DNA from 2 places in the Arthrobacter sp. yr096 genome. Region 2 is predicted to be linked to the other one. Evidence: predicted binding sites of a transcription regulator. Region 2 holds the regulator's gene; the other holds the start of a gene.
What was found. The regulator Rex, encoded in region 2, represses fermentation and respiration genes when NADH is low (regulators of the CRP and FNR family bind a similar motif). The targets are predictions, from matches to a motif close to CTTGTGAANNNNTTCACAAG.

Region 1 (3,558 bases), on a different contig from region 2:
GAAATGATCTCGGCAACGCTCATCTCCATCCACAACGAACGCTTTGTGGTGAAGATGGTGGACGATGCCCGCCTGGCCATCGAGTCCGGGGACTTCTTCGAGTTCAAGGCGGCGACCTTGGGCCGGTACTACTCCTGACCCTCCGCGTCGAGTTCGCCGGAAGCGTGCGTGTTCGTGCGGAAACTTCCGGCGATCTCACACGTTTCCGGCGAACTCGGCCAGTGGGCCCCAGGGCCTAGGCCGCGTCTACCCCGTAGCTTGGCTCGCGCTTCTTGATCCAGCCCACCACCAGCACGGTAACCGGCACGAACAGGAACTCCACGGCGGTCTTGTAGACGAAGCCCACCAGGACGTAGTTGACGAACGATCCCGCGTCCGTGATCCCAATGACGGATGCCGCAATGCTGCAGAAGATCAGGGTGTCCACGAATTCGCCCACCACCGACGAGCCCATCAGGCGTGCCCACAGGGACTTCTCGCCGGTGCGGGCCTTCATCTTCACCAGGATCCAGGAGTTGATGGTCTGCCCGGCAAGGAAGGCCAGCAGCGAGGCCAGGACAATCTGCGGGACGGGTCCCAGTGCACCTTCGATGGCTGCCTGCTTGGCGGTTCCGTACTCATCGCTGAAGCCGGGAAGCACGATGATGATCCAGTAACAGAGCGAGGCGAACACCGAGAGCGCGAACGAGGTGATGATGGCCTTGCGCGCCACCTTGAAGCCGTACACCTCACTCATCACGTCGCCCAGGATGTAGGCGAGCGGGAAGAGGAAGAACCCGCCGTCGGTGATGATCGGTCCGAGCACCACGCCCTTGGAAGCGCCGATATTGGACAGAATCAGCACCACCGCCATGACGGCCAGCATGATGCCGAAATACGGGGAGCCGATCGAAGCGAAACGCGGAGCGGGCTTGCTCAAGGTACTGGAGCCTGAGGGCGAGGGCATGGGTCATCCATTTCTTAGTGGTTTGCGCAGGCGTCCTGGGTGAGGCTGCCCCGCTGTATTAGCACTGTGGTTGGTGGGGCATCCGGCCCGGCACCGGTTCCATTGTCCCACCCCCTTCCCACCAACGCTCTCTCACCTACCGCCCCCTTCCCACCAACGCTCTCTCACCTCCCCTTCACTCACATTTTGAACACGTTCAGAAATGAGGCATACTCATTCTTGAACACGTTCAAAAAATTTCGGGAGGAACACGACATGGCCGCAAAGAGCGAAATGACCCGCCAACTGGTGGCCGACGTCGCACTGAAGATGTTCCGTGAAATCGGCTTCGAAAAAACCACCATGCGCGCCATTGCACAGGAGGCGGGAGTCTCAGTGGGCAACGCCTACTACTACTTCGCGTCCAAGGGTGATCTTGTGCAGGAGCTGTATATCCAGGTGCAGGATGAACACGCAGTGGTCGCGGCGCAGGCCCTCGATGGGGTCCAGGATCTCGCGGGCCGCCTGAAAGCAGTGCTGCATACCGGAGTCGACGTCATGGCGCCGTACCACCAGTTCGGTTCCGATTTCATTGCGACGGCGATCCGGCCGTCGTCGCCCGTCAACCCGTTTGGCGCGGCGTCCACCGCCGCCCGAGAGGCTTCGCTCGCGATCTTCCGGTCCGCCGTCGAAGGTTCCTCCCCCGCCGTAGCGAAGAAGCTGCGCGGCGACCTGCCGGAGTTGCTGTGGCTGGCGTACATGGGCGTCGCACTGTTCTGGGTTTACGACCAATCCGAGGGCCAACGCCGCACGCGCATGCTGATCGACGGTGCGGCTCCGTTGGTGGCGCGCGGCTTGTCGCTGGCGAAAATCCCCGGCGTGAGCAAGGTGTTCGACGACGTCCTGGGCCTCGTCCGCAACGTCAAGGAGGACTCGTGATGCACCGGACCGTGGTTCTCGCAGGTGCCAGCGGCTTCATTGGCAGCTACTTCAAGCAGCGGTTTCTTGCCGACGGATGGCAGGTCCGGACAGTTGGGCGTGGTGCTTCGGCTGACGCGCAATGGAACGACGACGGCGCCATCACCAAAGTGCTGGACGGTGCCGAACTGCTGGTGAACCTCGCGGGACGGTCAGTAAATTGCCGCTATGACGACCGCCATCGGCGGGAAATTCTGGACTCCCGGGTTCTGACCACGCGGACGTTGGGCCGGGCTGTTGCTGCGTGCTCCGAACCTCCCATGACGTGGATCAACTCAAGTACCGGCACCATCTATCGGCACGCGGAAGATCGCCCGCAGTCGGAGGACTCTGGTGATCTGGGCAGCGGCTTTTCCGTTGACGTTGCCCGTGCTTGGGAAGAGGAACTGGCTGCGGCTGATGTCCCTGCCACCCGCAAGGTGCCGCTCCGCATCGCGATTGTGCTGGGGCCTGGCGGTGGCGTGATGGGTCCATTCCGGAACCTCGCCCGGCTTGGCTTGGGCGGGCATATGGGACCCGGGACGCAAAAGTTCAGCTGGATTCATGTGGAGGACTTGTTCCGGACGGTGGCGTTTATCCACCGCCACGGTGAGCTGGCCGGTCCGGTGAACGCAGCATCGCCCTACCCCGTAGACAACCGTGAGTTGATGTCGCTGGTCCGGCAAAGCATGGGTGTCCCGTTTGGTATTCCTACGCCGGCTTGGCTCCTGGAAGCCGGCGCCGTCCTCATCCGTACGCAGACTGAGCTGGTCCTCAAGAGCCGATGGGTAGAGCCCCGGAAGCTGCTCGACGCCGGGTTCGTGTTTGATTACCCCTGCCTTACCGGCGCCCTCAACCAGATCGCGAACCCCACACGCTCTCTCACCAAACCACCCCTTCACCCAAACGCTCTCTCACCTAAAAGGCCCTTCACCCAAACGCTCTCTCACCTAAAAGGCCCTTCACCCAAACGCTCTCTCACCTAAAAGGCCCTTCACCCAAACGCTCTCTCACATCCCTCGGAGGTAATCGTGAGCCAGGAACCATGGACCGACGAAGAGGAGTACACGCTGGCAACAAAACGCCCAACCGGAGCCTGGCCCTACGGGTCGAAGGACAGGGTGGTGCTGGGTTGGAAAGGCTTAGTTGTAGGAATCGTCGTGGCTGACGCGGTGTTCTTCCTCTCCTGGGCCATTCCGTCCTGGAACCTCAACCCAAGCCAAGCCAGCTACACCATGACGATGACGGCGACGGCGATGGTCATAGGGCTCATCCCGATCGGCGTCGTGGGGACAGCTGTCGGATGGCCTTTGGGGGTGGCGCTGCGCAGCATCCGCAACCAGTGGGTTCATGTAGCAGCATTCTTCGCGGCCGGGGCGATCATCTGCGTCCCCTTCGGAGGATTTTGGACCTCCTCCGCATGGATCTTCCCTTTATCCATAGCCCTCGCCGCCGGCATTGGCCGCCTCGCTGTCTGGAAGCTGGTGCGAATCAACCACGCCGGCGATCCGACGTACCGGGGAACCACTTTCTCGTAGTCGGCGTAGGGCTGGCCAAACCTCTCGCGGAGCGCAGCCTCTTCCCACAGCGCGCCCAAGTGTTCCACCAGAATTCCAGCAGGCAAAGTCACCACAGCCCAAGCAGAACCTTGGTTGACTGCAACTCCCGCATGGATG
Region 2 (3,558 bases):
CGGTGAACGACGGATTTGAAGGCAAAGGCCGCGGTGAATCCCTTACGGATTCCCGCGGCCTTCATCATGAAGGCGTAAGCCAACATGATGATTTTTGCTGTGAGCCCGAAATACCTGCGTGTGATCGTCTACAGTGTCAGACCCGGGAGGTACGGTGGATGCAGAACCACGCTGGGGGCAGGGTCATTTTGCTGATCCCGGCGGCCGCACCAGCAGTCGAACAAGCAAAGGAATGCCATGAGCAACCCTCCCTACCCGCCATCAAACCCGGGCGACTCCAACCAGCCCGAGCAGCCGGGCACCCAGCCCTCGGCGCCCCAGCCTCCTGCACCGCAATACGGCCAGCCCGCGGCACCGCAGTATGGCCAGCAGGCTCCCGCGGCACCGCAATACGGCCAGCAGGCTGCACCCCAGTTTGGCCAGCAGGCTCCCGCCGCACCGCAATACGGCCAGCAGGCTGCACCCCAGTATGGCCAGAGCACCAATTGGCCGAGCCAGCAGCCCGGCCCCACTGGTCCTACGGCCGTTCCCCAGATGGTGAACTATGCCTTCTGGATGATCGTTGCCGCCGGCATCCTTTCTGCCATCAGCTCGCTGCTGTTGGCCACCACCGGCGCCGACGCCTTTATCAACGCCATGAATCAGCAAGCCGCCCAGCAGGGCACCGAGTTTCCTGCCGGGTCCATGGACGGCATGCGGGGCGCCATTGCAGTGGGTGCCGTGGTGGGTGCAATTGTTTCCTTGGGCCTTTACGCCCTGGTTGCTTTCCCCGTCCGCAAAGGTAAGAACTGGGCCAGGATCCTGGGAACGGTCTTCGCAGCGATCTCTGTCCTGGGCCTCACCGGCTTGTTCCAGTTCGGTGCCACGTACGGCATTATGCAGCTCGTGGTGATCTTGCTGGGCGTTGCCGCAATCGTCTTGCTGTACTTGCCGGCATCCGCTCCGTACTTCCGGAAGCCACAGCCGTTCGGCAACCCGTACCAGAACCCCTACGGTCGCTAAACACGCAATAAGAAGAATCACATGCGGGCGTGGACCCCGGCGAAGGCTAAATGGCCTGACCCGGAGTCTGCGCCCGTTGTGCGTGGTAAGCCAAAATCTGAAGCTCCGTGGCCATATCAACCTTGCGAAGGTTCACATGCGGCGGGACCTGCAACAGCACAGGGGCGAAGCTCAGAATGCTCCGGATACCAGCTGCGATCACCCGGTCACATACCGCTTGGGCTACGGTGGCCGGCAGGGCGAGCACCACCATGTTCGTATGCGTGCGCTCCAGGACGCGCTCCAACTCCGCGGAGTCGCTGACGCGCAGCCACCCCACCTCGTTGCCGATCACCATGGGGTCGGCGTCAAAAATGGCGACAACGTCAAAGCCCCTGGATTCGAAACCGCCATAGCGCGCCAGGGCTTTTCCGAGGTTACCGGCACCTACAATCGCAACTTTCCAGTCGTGCGTCAGGCCCAGCGCGGCCGCGATATGCCGGCTAAGGTATTGGACCTCATAGCCCACCCCGCGCGTCCCGTAGGAACCAACGTAGGAAAGGTCCTTGCGGAGTGTGGACGAGCTAACGCCCGATGCCTCAGCCAGCGCTTCGGAAGAAACCCGTTCCACGCCTTCGGCCAAGAGAGAGTTGAGCGCGCGCAAATAGAGGGTCATCCGGGCCACAGCCGCGGGCGGGATCTGCTTGGCGGCAGGTTCATTGTCCTCGGTTGTCGCTTCCGGGGACGGTTCCAGCGCAGTCACGGTATTCTCCATTGCGTCGCTTTGTTGTTCCACTCTATGACCCCCGGCCGGACTCAACAAAAGCCATTACTTACGGGTAACCCCACCCTCAGCCTGCCAGGACTTTCTTCAGGGTGCGGGTCAACCGTTCCTCGTCGATCTTCCAAAAATCCCGTTGGATACCGTTCACCAGCACCACGGGAATCTCCTCGGCGAACCGCTCCTGCAGTTGCGGATCGTCGTCGATCCTTTGCTCTGTCCACTGCACACCCAGGCTTTTCGTGACACGCTCGACGGCGGCACGCGCCTCGGTGCAGAGGTGGCAGTCAGCTTTGGTGAGGAGAACGACGTCGGGAATAGCCATGGGATAACGGTAACCGGCCCCGTGCTCCCCCACATCCCACAGGATGACGCACAGAGTGCGCCCTCAGCGCGGGGCACCGGCAATTGACTAGACTCAAGGCATGCCCGAGGAGAAGAACGCCGCAGTTGCCGCATCTGCCCAAGCGCAGAAGCACACTGGCGAGGCTGCTTTCTTCGACGTCGACAACACGTTGATGAAGGGTGCCAGCCTCTTCCACGTGGCGCGAAAGATGTACGAACGCAAGGCCTTCACTTTGCCGCAGGCCGCTGGGTTCGCCTGGAAGCAGTTCAAGTTCGTGATGCGCGGAGAGAACATGGAGGACGTCCACGCAGTACGCGACTCCGCCCTCACCCTTGCTGCCGGGATCACTGTTGACGACATCAAGGCCTTGGGTGAAGAGGTCTATGACGAAATGATCGAGTCCCGGATCTGGCCCGGAACCAAGGCACTCGCCGAACAACACCTCAGAGTGGGACGCAAGGTGTGGCTGGTGACAGCAACCCCCATCGAGGTTGCCACCGTCATCTCCACCCGCTTGGGCTTGACCGGCGCACTGGGCACCGTGGGCGAGGTGGAGGATGGCATGTACACCGGGAAACTCGTGGGTGACATCCTGCACGGACCCGCCAAGGCGGTGGCAGTCCAACTCGTGGCCGATCGGGAAGGCCTGGACCTGGATCACTGCTGGGCCTACAGCGATTCCGCCAATGACATTCCCTTGCTCACCATGGTGGGACACCCCGTGGTGATCAACCCGGACGCAAAGCTCCGCAAACACGCGCGCGAGAACAACTGGCCCGTGTACGACTTCCGGTCCGGCCGCCGTGCAGCAACGCTCGGCCTCAAGGCTGCCACCGTGGGCGGTGCGATCTACGGATTGTGGCGCGGCTTCTCACGATTCCGCGGCCCCCGCTACTGACCCTCTCTCACCAAACGCCCTGTTCCGGCCAACCCTCTCTCACCAAACGCCCTGTTCCGGCCAACCCTCTCTCACCAAACACCCCCTCCCGGCCAACCCTCTCTCACCGAAGGCCATAGGCTGCGGGCCTGTGGATAACTTCTGCACGCGAGGGCCGTCCTGGGCAACAATGCCCATATGCAAAAACCGTCGCCCCTTCCTGCCGTGCTGGCTTCTGCTCCCTTCACGATCGACGAGGCCAAGGCCGCTGGTTTCGAGCACGCGCAACTCAGGAATCAAGTCTCAATCGAAAGTGTCAGCCAAGGAATCTACCGCCCTGCCAGCTGGGATTTTGACTTGGCGGAAGCTGCGCGATCCCTCTCAGCTGCGAGTCCTGGCGCATGGATCTCGCACGTGACCGCCGCCAAATTACATGGCCTTTTCCTGCCTCCTTGGCTGGCCGACTCAAATGAACTCCACCTCAGCAAGCCGAGGAACCTCCCGTCAGCGCGGCGACGAGGCATCATCGGACACACAGTGCTCGTGGACGAATCCGAAATCGAGTTCAAGCAA

Region 1: the regulator Rex is predicted to act here: its motif matches at 1,130-1,149, upstream of BMY91_RS19075 (queuosine precursor transporter).

Annotation. Positions count from the first base shown of each region.
Region 1 covers NZ_FNYI01000008.1:161,610-165,167, reverse strand. Annotated here, with positions in the region: gene tgt (tRNA guanosine(34) transglycosylase Tgt) at 1-138, shown strand, start outside; gene BMY91_RS19075 (queuosine precursor transporter) at 236-946, opposite strand; gene BMY91_RS19070 (TetR/AcrR family transcriptional regulator) at 1,202-1,864, shown strand; gene BMY91_RS19065 (TIGR01777 family oxidoreductase) at 1,864-2,868, shown strand; gene BMY91_RS23535 (hypothetical protein) at 2,914-3,420, shown strand; partial or broken gene BMY91_RS19060 (isoprenylcysteine carboxylmethyltransferase family protein) at 3,444-3,558, opposite strand, start outside.
Region 2 covers NZ_FNYI01000001.1:109,550-113,107, reverse strand. Annotated here, with positions in the region: gene BMY91_RS00500 (hypothetical protein) at 238-1,002, shown strand; gene BMY91_RS00495 (redox-sensing transcriptional repressor Rex) at 1,049-1,756, opposite strand; gene BMY91_RS00490 (glutaredoxin family protein) at 1,833-2,087, opposite strand; gene BMY91_RS00485 (HAD family hydrolase) at 2,188-3,006, shown strand; gene BMY91_RS00480 (DUF559 domain-containing protein) at 3,184-3,558, shown strand, end outside.